3 regions of the Streptomyces spectabilis genome follow, and region 3 is predicted to be linked to each of the others. Evidence: riboswitches for the same ligand, from Rfam matches in the RefSeq annotation. Region 3 holds a riboswitch; each other region holds the start of a gene.

Region 1 (5,062 bases), 580 kb from region 3:
GCGCCGAACCCGCGCCCCTGGACGTGTCCATCGACCCGTCGGCGCCCCTTGAGTACGCCGCGCTGCACCCCGTCGGCGCCTTCGCGAGGGCCGCCTGATGGCCGCCGTCGTGCACCGCCTCGCCGGCCCCGCGCTGCTCGCCCACCGCGACGGCATCCGCGCGGTCTACGCCGCCGCGTTCGCCGAGCCGCCCTGGCACGCGGAGCCCGCCGAGGCCGACGGCTACCTCACGCGCCTCGCGGGCGACGTGCAGCGGCCCGGCTTCGCGGGCGCGGTGGCCCTCGACGGCGAGCGGGTGCTCGGCTTCGCCACGGCCTGGACGTCGAGCACCCCGCTGCCCGGCACCCGCTCCTACCCGCGCGTCACCGCCGCGCTCGGCGCCGAGCGCGCCGCCGCGTGGCTGTGCGGCGGCACGGAGGTCGACGAACTCGCCGTCTCGCCCGCCGCGCACGGCCGCGGACTCGGCCGTACGCTCCTCGAAGCGGTCACGCGCGACGCGCCCGACGCCCGCTGCTGGCTGCTCACGTCCGTGCGGGCCGACGCCACCGTCCGCTTCTACGAGCGGCTCGGCTGGCGGCAGGTCACCCACCCCGCGCCCGACGGGTACGGCACCGCCGTCTTCCTCGGCCCCGGCCACCCGGCGCGTGCCGCCGCCGTCCTACCGTCCCTGTAACCACTGAACCCCCGCCGGAGCACGCCTTGCGCACCGCCGACATCCGCACCCGCTTCCTCGACTTCTTCGCCGAGCGGGGCCACACCGTGGTGCCCAGCGCCCCGCTGCCGACGCCCGACCCGACGCTCCTGTTCGTCAACGCGGGCATGGTGCCGTTCAAGCCGTATCTGACGGGCGAGGTCGCACCGCCCTGGCCGCGCGCCACCAGCGTGCAGAAGTGCGTGCGCACCCTCGACATCGAGGAGGTCGGCAAGACCACCCGGCACGGCTCGTTCTTCCAGATGAACGGCAACTTCTCCTTCGGCGACTACTTCAAGGAAGAGGCCATCACCTTCGCCTGGGACCTGAGCACCCGCTCCGTCGCCGACGGCGGCTACGGGCTCGACCCGGCGAAGATCTGGGTGACCGTCCACCACTCCGACGACGAGTCGCGCGGCCTGTGGCGGCGCGTCGCCGACCTGCCCGACGAGCGCATCGTGGCCCGAGGCGACGAGGACAACTTCTGGTCCATGGGCGTGCCCGGACCCTGCGGCCCCTGCTCGGAGCTGTACTACGACCGGGGTCCCGCGCTCGGCCGCGCGGGCGGCCCGGCCGTCGACGAGGACCGGTACATGGAGTTCTGGAACCTCGTCTTCATGCAGTACGAGCGCGGCGAGGGCACCGGCAAGACCGGCTACCCGATCCTCGGCGAACTCCCGCGCCGCAACATCGACACCGGCATGGGCCTGGAGCGCATGGCCACCCTGCTCCAGGGCGTCGACAATCTGTACGAGATCGACGAGACCCGGCCCGTCCTCGACCGCGCCGCCGAACTCGCCGGGGTGCGCTACGGCGCCGACGCCGCCCAGGACGTGCGCCTTCGCGTCGTCGCCGACCACGTCCGCACCGCCCTGATGCTGCTCGCCGACGGCACCGCGCCCGGCAACGAGGGCCGCGGCTACGTCCTGCGCCGCATCCTGCGCCGCGCCGTGCGCTCCATGCGCCAGCTCGGCCACGGCGACCCGGCCCTCGCGGACCTGCTGGCCGTCGCCCGCGACCGGATGGCGCCGAGCTACCCCGAGGTCGCCGACGCCTACGCGCGCATCGCCGACCAGGCCCAGGGCGAGGAGGACGCCTTCCGCGCCACCCTCAAGCAGGGCACCACGGTCCTGGACACCGCCGTCACCCGGGTCAAGGCCGACGGCGGCCGCCAACTGCCCGGCGCCAAGGCCTTCCTGCTGCACGACACCTACGGCTTTCCCATCGACCTCACCCTGGAGATGGCCGCCGAGCAGGGCGTCGAGGTCGACCGCGAGGGCTTCACGGCCCTCATGCGCGAGCAGCGCGAGCGGGCCCGCGCCGACGCCCGCGCCCGCAAGTCCGGGTCCGCAATCGACACCTCGGCCCTGCGCGCCGTCCTCGACGAGCACGGGCCGACCGACTGGCGTGCCTGGGACACCCTGGCGACGGACTCCCGCGTCCTCGCGCTCATGGGCCCGGCCGGCCCCGTGCCCCTCGCCCGCGCCGGCGAGATCGTCACCGCCGTCCTCGACCGCACGCCGTTCTACGCCGAGTCCGGTGGGCAGGACAGCGACGCCGGACGGCTCTCCGGTGCGTCCCTCGAAGCCGATGTGCTCGATGTGCAGCGGCCGCTGCCCGGCCTGGTGGCCCATCAGATCAGGGTCACCGCAGGTGAGTTGGCCGTCGGCGGTCGCGTGCACGCCGCCGTCGACCCCGAGTGGCGGCTCGGTGCGCGCCAGGCCCACTCGGGCACCCACGTGCTGCACGCCGCCCTGCGCGAGATCCTCGGCCCGACCGCCCTGCAGTCCGGCTCCTACAACCGCCCCGGCTATCTGCGGCTCGACTTCCCCTGGCGCGGGGGCCTCTCCGCCACCGTCCGCAGCGAGGTCGAGGAGGCCGCCAACCGGGCGCTCCGCCGCGACCTGCCCGTCGGCGTGCGCTGGATGACGCTGCCCGAGGCCAAGGAGCTCGGCGCGCTGGCGCTGTTCGACGAGACGTACGGCGAGCGGGTCCGGGTGGTCGAGATCGGCGGTGCCTGGTCGCGCGAGCTGTGCGGCGGCACCCACGTCGAGCACGCGTCCCAGGTCGGCGTGGTCGCCCTGACCGCCGAGTCGTCGGTGGGCGCGGGCATGCGGCGCCTGGAGGCCGCGGTCGGCGTCGAGGGCTTCGGCTATCTCGCGCGCGAGCGCGACCTGGTCGCCCGGATCGCCGAGCAGGTGCAGGCGCCGCGCGCCGAACTCCCCGACCGGGTCGCCGCGTTGCTCGACCGGCTCAAGGCCGCGGACCGGGAGAACGAGCGCCTTCGGCAGTCGGCCCGTGCCGCCCGCGCCGCCGAACTCGCCGGGCAGGCCGTCGAGGTGGCGGGCGCGTACGTGGCCACCGCGACGACGGACGGCGACGCGGGCGCCGCGCGGGCCCTGGCCGTCGAAGTGCGCGGACGGCTGCGCGCCGAGCGCCCCGGCGTGGCCGCCGTGACTCTCTCCGGCGCCAAGCCGGTCCTCGCCGTGGCCGTGAACGAAGCGGCAAGGACAGCGGGTCTGTCGGCCTCCGCCCTGGTCAAGCGGCTGCTCGGCGGACGCGGCGGCGGCTCGGACGAGGTGGCGCAGGGCGGCGGAGCGGACCGGGAGCGGCTCGCGGCCGCGGTGGCCGGGCTCCCCGGCGTCGTACGCGAGGAACTCGGCGCCTAGCGGCCGGGTGACGGGCGGCCGCCGTGCGGGGACACGGCGGCCGCCGAGGGGGCGACAGGGGTGGGGCAGGGGTTGGCCTCTGTGGACTTACTAGGACGTCCAAGTATATCGTCGTGACCAAGGCCCGCGGTGCAGGGAAGCCGGTGTGAATCCGGCACGGTCCCGCCACTGTGACCGGGGAGCGCGTTCCCGTGGAGGTTCGAACGCCACTGACGGAGAAGTCCGTTGGGAAGGCGGGGGAGCGCGCGCTGATCCGGGAGTCAGGATACCGGCCGTGGGGTGTTCCGTGTTGTCCACGAGGATGGAGCAGACACGCATGGCCCCGGTGCGCACCCGCGACCCTGGAATTCCGGACCTGCGAGCGGTGACCCCCGCTGTCTGAAGGCCGTTCCGCGTGCCCGCGGAGGCGCGCGGCCCGGCCCTGCCGTCCCCGGACCACACCTGACGAAAGAAGCAGGCCCCCATGGTCCGTGAACTGACCCATCTCGTCGGCGGCGAGCACACCCCGGGAACCTCGGGAAAGCACGCCGACGTGTACGACCCCAACACCGGCGACGTCCAGGCGCGCGTCCCCCTCGCGCACCGCGCGGACACCGAGGCGGCGATCGCGAACGCCGCCGAGGCGCAGCCCGCCTGGGGCGAGTGGAACCCGCAGCGCCGCGCCCGCGTCCTGCTCCGGTTCCTCCAGCTCGTCGAGGGCGAACGCGACTCCCTGGCCCGCCTGTTGTCGGCCGAGCACGGCAAGACCGTCGCCGACGCGCACGGCGACCTCCAGCGCGGCCTGGAGGTCGTGGAGTTCGCCGCGGGCATCCCGCACCTGCTCAAGGGCGAGTTCACCGACAACGCCGGGACCGGCATCGACGTGCACTCGCTGCGCCGCCCCCTCGGCGTCGTCGCCGGGATCACGCCCTTCAACTTCCCCGCGATGATCCCGCTCTGGAAGGCCGCACCCGCGCTGGCGTGCGGCAACGCCTTCATTCTCAAGCCGTCCGAGCGCGCCCCGTCCGTACCGCTGCGCCTCGCCGAGCTGTTCCTCGAAGCGGGCCTGCCGCCCGGCGTCCTGAACGTCCTCAACGGCGGCAAGGAGTCCGTCGACACGCTCCTGGAAGACCCGCGCGTCAAGGCGCTCGGCTTCGTCGGCTCCACGCCGATCGCCGCGCACGTGTACGCCACCGCCGCCGCCCACGGCAAGCGCGCCCAGTGCTTCGGCGGCGCCAAGAACCACCTGATCGTGATGCCGGACGCGGACCTCGACCAGGCCGTCGACGCGCTGATCGGCGCGGGCTACGGCTCCGCGGGCGAGCGCTGCATGGCGATCTCCGTGGCGGTCCCGGTCGGCGAGGCCACCGCCGACGCCCTCGTCGCTCGCATCAAGGCGCGCGTCGGAGCCCTGCGCATCGGCCGCTCCGACGACCCCGAGGCCGACTTCGGGCCGCTGGTCGGCCGCGACGCCGTCGACCGCGTCCGCTCCTACGTCGACCTCGGCGTCGAGGAGGGCGCCGAACTCGTCGTCGACGGGCGCGACTTCACCCTGCCCGGCCACGAGCGCGGGTTCTTCGCGGGCGCGTCCCTCTTCGACCGCGTCACCCCGGACATGCGGATCTACCAGGAGGAGATCTTCGGCCCCGTCCTGTCCGTCGTACGGGCAGCCGACTACGAAGAGGCGCTGCGGCTGCCCACCGAGCACCCCTACGGCAACGGC
Region 2 (5,062 bases), 5.5 Mb from region 3:
CCGCAGGCGCCCGTGCGGGCCGGCGGGGGCGGCACCGCCGATCTCAAGCCCGTGGCCGCGGTCGCCGAGGAGGCCGGGCCCGGTACGCGGCACGCCGTCGTCGGCCTGGTGCTCGCGGGGGCGGCCGCCGTCGCCGTGGCCCTGCGCAGCGTCCGCCGGCGCCGCTCCGACTGACCGTGGCCGGGCCCGAGCCCGAAGGCGCCGACGCCCCGCACGGCACCAGGCGTCTCGTCATGGGCGTGGCGTGGGCCGTGCTGCTCGTCGGCCTGTGGCTGTGGGGCAACGAGATCACCGACGTGCGCGGCGGCCTCTCCGACCCGACCACCGGGGACATCGCCGCCGTCGGCAGGCCCCCCGGCCTCGAACTGCCCCGCCCGCACGAGCCGCTCGCCGACGCGCGGCCGCAGCGCGTGGACGTGCCCTCGCTCGGCGTACGGGCCCCGGTGGTGGCCCGCGGCCTGGACGCGGTGGGCGCGATCGACCCGCCGCCGTACGGGCAGCCGGGCGTCGTCGGCTGGTACGGCGGCGGGGTGCGGCCCGGGGCGGCCGGGGCCGCGCTGCTCGTGGGCCACGTGGACACGGAGAGCAGGCCCGCCGTCTTCTACCACCTCAGCGCCGTGCGCCCCGGCGAGAAGGTGCGGGTGGTGCGGGACGACGGGGCCGTCGCCGAGTTCACGGTGGACGACGTCCAGGTGCTCGGCCGCGACGACTTCGACGCGAAGACGGCTTACGGCCCCCGCGAGGAGGGCCGCGCCGAACTGCGCCTGATCACTTGTGGCGGCACCTTCGACCGCGCCAGCCGTACGTACTCGGCGAACGTGGTCGTCTCCGCCTATCTCACGGGCGTGGGCCCCTAGGGCGTGTCCGATGGGTCGGCGCGGCGTCGCGACGCCTGGCACGCACGCTCGCCGCGTTGCCGAAATGTCCTAGTAGCTCCGCTACGAGGACATCCCGGCGCCTTGCGATCGCACGCACCAGACGCCGCTCCTTGCTCCACGCCGACCCACCGGACACGCCCTAGACAGCCGGGGTCGAGGCGGCCTCGGTCCCGGCTCTCGCGCGCAGCGCCCGCAGGCCGATGCCGCCGAACACGGCCGCGAAGACCACCCACATCAGCACGTGCGACGCGAGCGACAGCATGCGGAAGTCCCACAGGAGCGTGGGGCTCACGGGCGTCGGGTCCGGGTTGTCCGGCAGCGCCCACAGCAGCGCGAGGACGGCGGCAGCCGTGCCCGCCGCCGCGAGCTGCCGCACCGGCTGCGACCGGCCGGCGAGGCGCACGTACACCTGCCAGACCAGGAACATGCCGAGCACGCTGATCACGACCGCCGCGACCCACATGGCCTGCCGGTCACCCACCGTGCCGGAGTCGCCGACGCCGGGCGGCATCGCCGGATAGCGCAGGGCGGGGAAGAGGGAGACCGCGCAGAACGCGGCCGCGCAGAACGCGAGCGCCCGCGGCCAGGGGTTGGCACGCGGATCGCGCCGGTGCACGAGGGCGTACGCGACGGCGAAGAGCACGCCGATCGCGAGGCCCGCGACGACCAGGGCGATGACCAGGCCCGCGTGCTGCGTGGAGCGTGAGAACAGCTCCTCGTGGTGCTGCACGGCGGCACCGGCGTCATGCTGCTCGTGGGCCTGCGAACGGGCCTCCTCCGCGCGGATCGCCTTGTCCATCAGGGGCTCGGCGAGCAGCAGCGAGAAGAGCCCGGCGGCGAGCCCGCCCAGGCTCCCGGCCGCGAGGCCGCGGCCGAGCAGCGCGAGGACGGGGGACGGGGCCGCTGGGGAGGCGGCGGGAGTCGAAGTGCGGGGAGCGGTGAGGGAGTTCGGGGAAGGGGGAGTCTCTGGGGACGCGGTCATGGTGCGAGCGGCCCCGATCAGTGGCAGGGGGCACCGAAGAGGTGCCTGCCGTCGTGCGCGAACTCGTGGAGGTAGTCACCGGTCGCCGAGATCAGCGAGCCGTTGTCCATGAAGACCGCGTACAGGGTGATGAGCGCGAGGATCACGGCGCCCGCGGCGATCAGCCAGTCGCGGGTCTGGATGGTCGCGGACTGTATCGCGGCGGTGTCGGTGTGTGGTGCGCTGTGCGCAGCGGAAGCGGACATACCGTGGCTCTCCTTCTGGGGTTTCCACGCCCCATGGCAGGAGGACGACGGGTTCAGTTCCTGACTTCCCCAGGCGTGCGCGTGGGGTAACAGTGGCGGGACCGTCCCGGAGTCGCACCGGGTTCCTGGCAACCGTCGCCTCGACGTATGGACTTGTCGCCGGGAGAGTCGCAGGTGGTCATGGACACTGTCAACCAGTCGCCGCGCCCGCGAGGGCGCCGCGCGCGGGCGGCGTGCGCCCCGGAGCGGGGCACAACCTGGCCCGGTCAACGACCCGCTCCCCCCGGAGTCGCCGACCGGGCCGGTCCTCGACCGCGCGCGCTCGAGCTGCGGGAGGAACCCGGCGTCGGCACGGGAGGCTTCGGATGGTCCATCGGTCGTGGACTGCGCGGAACGTCCGGGAGCACGCGGCCGCCCTGGGCCGCACCGCGTTCGGAACGCTCCACTCCGGCCGGGGGCTTGGGCCGTCACCACGACTCTAGAGCGGAAGTCGGCTTCGGCCTAGGGGAGTTTGACGCCAACTGGCCTTTTGCCGCCGCTCGCTGAACGCCGCAGGTGGCGCGGGTGCACGCCGGGCCACGCCCCCTTACCGGGACGGGCCGTGCCTGTCCTGGAGCGTCGCGTCGTCGAGCGTCCCCTTGAGCACCATCCCGGCCACCGTGTCCATGACGAGGCGCTCCCTGCGCGCGTACCGCCGCATCGCGCCGAAGGCCGCGTCGGTCCCGGTCTGCCAGCGCTCGGCCAGTATCCCCTTGGCCTGCTCGATCCGGATGCGGCTGCTGAGCGCGGCCTGGAGCTGCCGGGAGAGATCGCGGCACTCGGTGTAGGCGCGCTGGTTGTGCAGCCCGGCGGCCGCGACATCCGCGAGCGCCTGCGCGAGCCCCAACGCGCTCTCCTGCCCGGGGTCCTGGGGCGCCGGGCCCGTGACCCCGTCGGCCGCGGGCGCACCCGGCGCACCGTCCGGCCGCCACTCCGCCGCGAAGACGCCGAGCACGCCGAAGACGCGCCCCCGCGCCCGCAGCGCCACAGCCAAGGCGACGTCGACGCCCTGCGCGGTGGCCCGTGCCGCGAACTCCGGCCAGCGGGCCACCGCGTCCCGCGCGGCGAGCCGGACGGGACCCACGGGCTTGCCGCTGCCGAAGCAGTCGATGCAGGGGCCGCCCAGGTGCTGGGCTTCGAGCAGTTCGCGCGCGAGCCGCTCCCCGCGGCGGCTCGTGGCGATCCGCACCGTGTCCTGCGCGTCCGTGTACATCACGCCCGCGGCGAGCGTGTCCAAGAGCTCCGCGCAGACCTGGCTGACGCGGCCCAGGTGGCGATCCGCGTCGAAGTCGTCGGCGACCGTGACCACGGTCTCGACGAGGGCGCGCGCCAGTCCCAGCTCCGGGGTGCGGTCCGGCATGGCCTTCATGGCCTCTCCCTTTCGCCTCCCCCCAACCTTTTCGCCTACCCCGCATCGGAGGGCTGTAACAGCTCTCCTACAGCTGCCCGGACGGGCTCTCCCGGCCTCGTGAGGGTCACGTAGTTATGCCAGGATTGAGCACCGGACCGTGCGCCCAAGGGGGAGTGGATGTACCGCAGAAACACAGGTCGCGGGCGGGGTCTCACGGCCAGGGGGGTCTCGGCGGCGGTCGCGCTCACGGGGGCCGCGCTGCTGCTCGCGGGGTGCTCGTCCGACGGCGACGGGGACGGCGACGAGGCCACCCGTCCGGTGAAGCAACAGCCCAAGGACACCGACCCGTTCTGGGTCAATCCCGACGGGAACGCGGCCCGGCAGGTCGCCACGTACGAGAAGGACGGCAAGAAGGACGAGGCGGCGCGGATCCGGAAGATCGCCGAGCAGCCCGTCGGCGAGTGGATCGGCCCGGAGAAGCCGGAGGACGAGGCGCGCGGCTTCACCGAGGCGGCCGAGAAGGCCGACCGGGACGCCCTCCTCGTGCTCTACAACATCCCGCACCGTGACTGCGGCCAGTTCTCCAAGGGCGGCGCCGCCGACGGCAACGCCTACCGCGCGTGGATCGACGGCGTGGCCAAGGGCATCGGCGACCGCGCCGCCACGGTCGTCCTGGAGCCGGACGCGGTCCTGCACATGGTCGACAAGTGCACGCCCGAGCAGTTCCACGAGGAGCGCTACGACCTCCTCAGGGGCGCCATCACCAAGCTGAAGTCCCTGAAGAACACCAAGGTCTACCTGGACGCGGGCAACGCGGGCTGGTCGCACCCCGACGGTCTGTACGAGCCGCTGAAGCGCTCCGGCGTCGAGCAGGCCGACGGCTTCGCGGTGAACGTCTCCAACTTCCAGACCACCGAGGCCAGCGTGGCCTACGGCAAGACCCTGTCCGCCAAGGTCGGTGACAAGCCCTTCGTCATCGACACGAGCCGCAATGGGCGCGGGCCCTACACCGGCAAGGGCAAGGACCCCTGGTGCAATCCCCCTGGGCGGGCCCTGGGCGAAGCCCCCACCACCAAGACGGGCGACCCGTCGGTCGATGCGTACCTCTGGGTCAAGCGGCCCGGTGAGTCCGACGGCACGTGTCGCGGTGGCCCGCAGGCCGGGCAGTGGTGGCCCGAGTACGCACTCGGGCTCGCCAAGAACGCCCCCTGAGGGGCGCGGGGAACTGCGCGACCAGCCACAACAAAGCCGCAGTCGCGTCTGCCGAGTACCGAGCAGACGCGACTGCGGCTTTTCGCGCGCTGAGCGCGCAGTTCCCCGCGCCCCTTACGGGGCCTCTAGGGAACGTGAACCCACTGGGCCTTGCTGGGGATGCCCTCGGCGTTCGTGACGAAGAGCATGTACCAGCCCGACTCCACCAGGCTCCGGTTCTTCGGCACGGTCACCGTGACCGCGTCGCCGGACTTCTTCAGGTCGAGGGCGATCGACGTCTGGTCGATGTCCGTGACGTGGGTGGTGGCGGAGGGCCGGATCAGCCGGGCGGACTTGATGGAGGAGGCGTCCTTCG
Region 3 (5,062 bases):
ACCGGGCCCGGCGTCCCGAGCCCGCCCGAGCGGCCCCGACCCGCTGAGCGCCCGTCACACCGCGGGCGCCGTTCGGCCCCACTGCCCCGGGCCCACCACGCGAAGCGGCCACCTCCCCCGACTCCGAGCAGGGGAGGTGGCCGCTTCGCGCGCTGTCAGGCGCCGGCCGCCCGCGGCAGGCCGAGGGTGCCGCCCGCCAGCGCCGCCGCCCCCGCGGCCAGGGCCCGCACGACGTGCCGTTCGGCCTCCTCGTCCGGCAGGGCCAGACGCTGCAGGATGAGCCCGTCGAAACCGGCGAGCAGGAAGCGAGCGATGGTGTCGGGGGACGCGGCGAGCCGCTGGCCGGTGCGCTCGGCCGCCTCCGTCACCAACTGCGCCGCCACGTCGTGCGCTTGGCGGAAGTGACTCTCCAGAGCCTCGTGCAACGCCGGTGTCCGCAGGGCGTACATGGTCAGTTCGGTGAGCAACTGATGGCTGGCGGGCTGCTCGCCCACGGTGCGCCACAGCGCCCCGGTGAGCGCGGCGAGCGTTTCCTCGAAACCGGCGTCCGCAGGCGCGGACTCCCGGACCTGTGCCAGCAGGTCCTGGCTGAGCTGCTCCATGACGGCGCGGTACAGGTCTTCCTTGGTGCCGAAGGTGTAGTGCACCGTCGCCTGGGCGACACCGAGCTCGGCGGCGATGGCGCGGGTGCTTCCGGCGGCGACACCCTCCCTGGCCATGAGGGCGATGGCCGCTTTGATCAGCTGGGGGCGGCGCTCGGCCGCAGTCACATGAGCCATGCGTACATAGTAGCGACATAGTCAGCCGAAAAAGTCGACTGAACAACTCGGCGGAGCGACTCGAGGGACAACTCGACCGAACAACCCGGCTGGAACGTGCGTGCGACTCGCCGGACAGGTGCCGCGCGCACTCTTCTCCGGGCGCGCGCGCAACCGTACGATCCAGTCGCCGTCCCGCGCACGCGCTCCACGATCGACCCCGTCGTCGACCAGCCAGAGGTGACCCGTGGACACCCAGACCCCCCTCTTCCGCCTCGACGCGAGCGCCGGTGACATCCACGGCGAGAACGAGAAGCTCCGCGCGCTGGGCCCCGCCGTGCGGGTGCGGCTGCCCGGCGGGGTGCCCGCCTGGGTGATCACCCGCCACGACCTGCTCCGAGAACTCCTGGCGGACCCCCGTACGGCCAAGGACCCGGCGCACTGGTCCGCGTGGCGCGCGGGAGAGGTGCCGGAGGGGTGGCCGCTGATCAGCGTGGTCACCAACCGCGGCATGACCACCGCCGACGGCGAAGAGCACCGCCGCCTGCGGGACCTGGTCACCCAGGCCTTCACCGCGCGGCGCGTCGCCGCGATGCGGCCCCGCGTCGAGGCGATCACGCTGCGGCTTCTCGACGCCCTCGCGGAGCGCGGCGGCGACGCCGTGGACCTGCGCCGGCACTTCGCCTATCCGCTGCCCATGGCCGTGATCGGGGACCTCCTCGGCGTGCCGGAGGAGCGCTTCGACGAGTTCCGGACCCTCTCCGCCAGCCTGACCAGCAGCGTCACCACGCCCGACGAGACCATCGCCACCCAACGACGGCTGCACGCGCTCCTCGGCGACCTCGTCGCCGAACGGCGGGCGCGGCCGGGGGAGGACCTGACCAGCCGGCTGATCGCCGTGCGCGACGACGGCGACCGGCTCTCGGAGCCGGAGCTGATCGGCACCCTGATCCTGGTTCTCGTCGCGGGCCACGGCACCACCCTCAACCTGATCACCAACGCGACCGCCGCCCTGCTCACCCACCCCGAACAGCGCGCCGCCGTCACGACCGGACGACGGCCGTGGGACGCCGTGGTGGAGGAGACCCTGCGGTGGGACTCGCCCGTCGCGCACTTCCCGCTGCGCTACGCCCTCGACGACATCCCCGTCGGCACCGTGGTGATCCCGCGCGGCGAGGCCATCCTCGCCTCGTACGCGGCCGCGGGCCGCGACCCCGGCCGATTCGGCGCCGACGCCGCCGAGTTCGACATCGCGCGCCCCCGGCCGAAACACCTGTCCTTCGGGCACGGCCCGCACTACTGCCTCGGCGCCGCCCTGGCGCGCCTTGAGGCGGGCATCGCCCTGCCCGCTCTGTTCCGGCGGTTCCCGCACCTGGAACTCGCCGTACCGCGCGCCGATTTGGTGCCGCTGCCGTCCTTCGTCAGCAACAGCGTCCAGGCCCTGCCGGTCACCCTGTACGGCGGATAGCGCGGCCCCGGAGCCGGGCCCCCGGGTACCACCGGACGGCCGGATGGAATGATGACGGGCGACAAGGCGACGGCGGTCCGAGGAAGCCGGTGTGAATCCGGCGCGGTCCCGCCACTGTGATCGGCGAGCCTGTCCCGACTGGCCACTGCCCCGCGAGGGGTGGGAAGGCCGGGACGGGCATCGACCCGAGAGCCAGGAGACTCACGCGGTCGCCTCCTCCACGGAACACCGGGGCGGATCTCCCCGGAGAGAGGCAGGACGCGGCATGCCCGCAAGACCGGTCGGCAAGTCAGCAGGGGCCGCGCGGAGTTCCGGGGCGGCCGCCGCCCCGGCGCCCTGCCGGGTCGTCGTGTGCCGGGACTGCTGCTGCGGCAGCCCGAAGGTGACAGGCGTCGACCACGCCGCGCAGACCGCGCGCCTGCGGGCCGAGGCGCCCGTGCGCGTCTCGGCCTGCCTGGACGTGTGCGACCAGGCCAACGTCATCGTGGTCCAGCCCTCCGCCGAGGGCCGTGCGGCCGGTGCCCGACCGGTGTGGCTCGGCCTGGTCAACGACGCGGACGCGACCGAGGACATCGTCGCCTGGGTCCGCGCCGGAGGCCCGGGCGTCGCCCCGCGACCGGAGATCCTCGACCTGTACGCCTTCACCCCGCCGCGCCGCCGCGCCGTGTCCTGAACGGCCGCGCCGGGCCGGGGCGTCGGGGCCTCGCCGTCAGCGGAACGGGCGCGCCTCCGCCGGGGTCACCGCCGTCCCGGCCCGCACCCCGTGCAGGACGTGGGCCAGCACCTCGGCCCCGCGCACGACGCGCGGGCCGGGGCGGTTGAAGTACGCGGGCCCGTCCAGGACCCAGACGCGCCCGGCCCGGACGGCGGGCAGCTCGGACCAGCCGGGCAGCCGGGTGAGCAGGTCCGTCTCGCGCAGCGTCCGCTCGGGCGGAAAGCCGCACGGCAGGACGAGCAGCACCTCCGGCCGGGCCGCGCGCACCGCGTCCCAGGTCATGGGTGCGGTGTGCTCGCCGGGCGCGGCAAGGAGCGGTTCGCCCCCGGCGGCGGCGATCTGTTCGGGCACCCAGTGCCCGGCGGGCCACAGCGGATCCAGCCACTCGATCGCGACCACCCGGGGCCGTTGACGTCCGGCGGTCCGCTCGCGCACCCGCTCCAGACGGGCCCGCAGCTCGGCCCGGCGCAGCTCGGCGGACTCCCGCACCCCGAGCACGGTGCCGACCGTGACCAGGCAGTCCAGTACGTCGTCCAGGGTGCGCGGCTCCAGGCTCAGGACCCGGGTGCCCGCGTCCAGGAGCCGCACGGTGCGGCTGACCCTCTCGTACGACACCGCGCAGACGTCGCACAGGTCCTGCGTGAGGACCACATCGGGCCGCAGGGCCGCGAGCACCTCGGTGTCGAGGGTGTACAGCGAGGACCCGGAGTGGGCGGAACCGCCCACCGCGTCGGAGATCTCACGGCTGCTCAAGGTCTCCTGATCCAGGTCGGCACCGGTCACCACGGGCACGGACGCCACCGCGCGCGGCGGCCAGTCGCACTCGTGGGTGCGCCCGACGAGCCGGTCCGCCAGGCCCAGTTCGGCGACGATGTCGGTGGCGGCGGGGAGCAGGGAGACGATGCGCATGTGCCGACCCTAAGGCCCTGGTCCTCGCCCCGGTCCCGCCCCGGCCCCGGTCGCGGCCCCGACCCCCGCCGGTGTGTCCGAGCAGACGCCCCCTGGCTGTGGTGCTCGCGGCCCCCGGCCCCGATACTTCGCCGGGCAGACCGACCCGACGACGGAGGGGAACCGATGACGTTGAAGGTGAGCAGGGCGCCGCGCGGAGTCTTACGGGGGCCGGGCCGCGGCATCGTGTCGCTGGCTCTGCTGGCCGCGGCCGCGGGTGTGCTCGCACCCGCCCCCGCGTCCGCGGCACCGGCCTGTGCCGCCACGGGACCGGGAGCGCCGGCGCAGGTGGCGCGCATCCCCGACTGGGTCGAGTCGATCGTCGTCGACCGGCACGGCCGGATGTTCGCCACCGCGTACTTCACCGGCCGCGTCTACCGGATCGACGCGCCGGGCCGCACCCCCGTACCCCTCACCGGAAACGTGGGCGCCAACGGCGGGATCGTCGTGCGGGACGACGGCCGCCTCCTCGTCGGCACCGGCAACGACGTCCTGCACTCGCTCACCGGCGACGCGCTGCCCACGTCGAAGCTCCTCCTCGTGGACCCGGACACCGGCGAGGTCACGACGTACGCCGCCGGGCTCGGCGGCATCGACGGCGTCGCGCTCGCGGCCGACGGCACCGTGTACACCACGACCCTGGGCGGGCGGAACATCGGCCGCGTCACGCCGGACGGCGAGGTCGACCCGGCCTGGGCCAGGGTGCCCCAGTCCAACGGGATCGCCGTGTCCCCGGACGGGGAGCAGGTCTACGTCATCCAGACCACGGTCGCCCCCGGCCTCTACCGGATCCCGGCCGACGACCCGGCACACCCGCGGCGCTGGGTCTCGGTGGCACCGTCCGACGTCCTCGCGCTCCCCGACGGGCTCACCCTCGACAGCAAGGGGCGGCCACTGATCACCACCCACGCGGCGGGCCAGATCTGGCGCGTCGAGGACGGGCGCCTGTGCGCCGTGGCCTCGGGCCTCCACCTCTCCACCCAGGTCGCCTACGGCCACGGCGACCGCGGCTTCTCCGCGGGCAGGCTCTACCGGGCGGGCGTCGACGGGAAGATCTACGAAGTGCCCGCGGGTGCCGACCCCTCGTAGACGGCCGAAGCCGCCGTGCCGGTCCGGGTGAGCCGTGTCTCACCTGGACGGCACCGCTTGTCTATGCAACGAGTTGCATAGAAG

Evidence for each region. A riboswitch is a leader RNA that binds a small molecule or an ion and turns the genes downstream of it on or off. The one in region 3 is predicted to bind cobalamin.
Region 1: it holds a riboswitch for cobalamin, as region 3 does, so the genes downstream of both, CP982_RS37470 (CoA-acylating methylmalonate-semialdehyde dehydrogenase) here and CP982_RS39950 ((2Fe-2S) ferredoxin domain-containing protein) in region 3, are expected to answer to the same signal.
Region 2: it holds a riboswitch for cobalamin, as region 3 does, so the genes downstream of both, CP982_RS16865 (CbtB domain-containing protein) here and CP982_RS39950 ((2Fe-2S) ferredoxin domain-containing protein) in region 3, are expected to answer to the same signal.

Annotation. Positions count from the first base shown of each region.
Region 1 is NZ_CP023690.1:8,834,491-8,839,552, forward strand. Features, by position in the region: gene tsaD (tRNA (adenosine(37)-N6)-threonylcarbamoyltransferase complex transferase subunit TsaD) at 1-98, shown strand, start outside; gene CP982_RS37460 (GNAT family N-acetyltransferase) at 98-673, shown strand; gene alaS (alanine--tRNA ligase) at 700-3,360, shown strand; cobalamin riboswitch at 3,471-3,651, shown strand; gene CP982_RS37470 (CoA-acylating methylmalonate-semialdehyde dehydrogenase) at 3,824-5,062, shown strand, end outside.
Region 2 is NZ_CP023690.1:3,896,369-3,901,430, reverse strand. Features, by position in the region: gene CP982_RS16880 (hypothetical protein) at 1-174, shown strand, start outside; gene CP982_RS16875 (class F sortase) at 234-857, shown strand; gene CP982_RS16870 (CbtA family protein) at 1,018-1,860, opposite strand; gene CP982_RS16865 (CbtB domain-containing protein) at 1,878-2,105, opposite strand; cobalamin riboswitch at 2,144-2,272, opposite strand; gene CP982_RS16860 (ANTAR domain-containing protein) at 2,692-3,513, opposite strand; gene CP982_RS16855 (glycoside hydrolase family 6 protein) at 3,673-4,707, shown strand; gene glxA (radical copper oxidase GlxA) at 4,833-5,062, opposite strand, start outside.
Region 3 is NZ_CP023690.1:9,418,754-9,423,815, forward strand. Features, by position in the region: gene CP982_RS39935 (MFS transporter) at 1-47, shown strand, start outside; gene CP982_RS39940 (TetR/AcrR family transcriptional regulator) at 156-779, opposite strand; gene CP982_RS39945 (cytochrome P450 family protein) at 1,006-2,226, shown strand; cobalamin riboswitch at 2,306-2,429, shown strand; gene CP982_RS39950 ((2Fe-2S) ferredoxin domain-containing protein) at 2,492-2,899, shown strand; gene CP982_RS39955 (cobalamin-binding protein) at 2,936-3,850, opposite strand; gene CP982_RS39960 (SMP-30/gluconolactonase/LRE family protein) at 4,016-4,978, shown strand.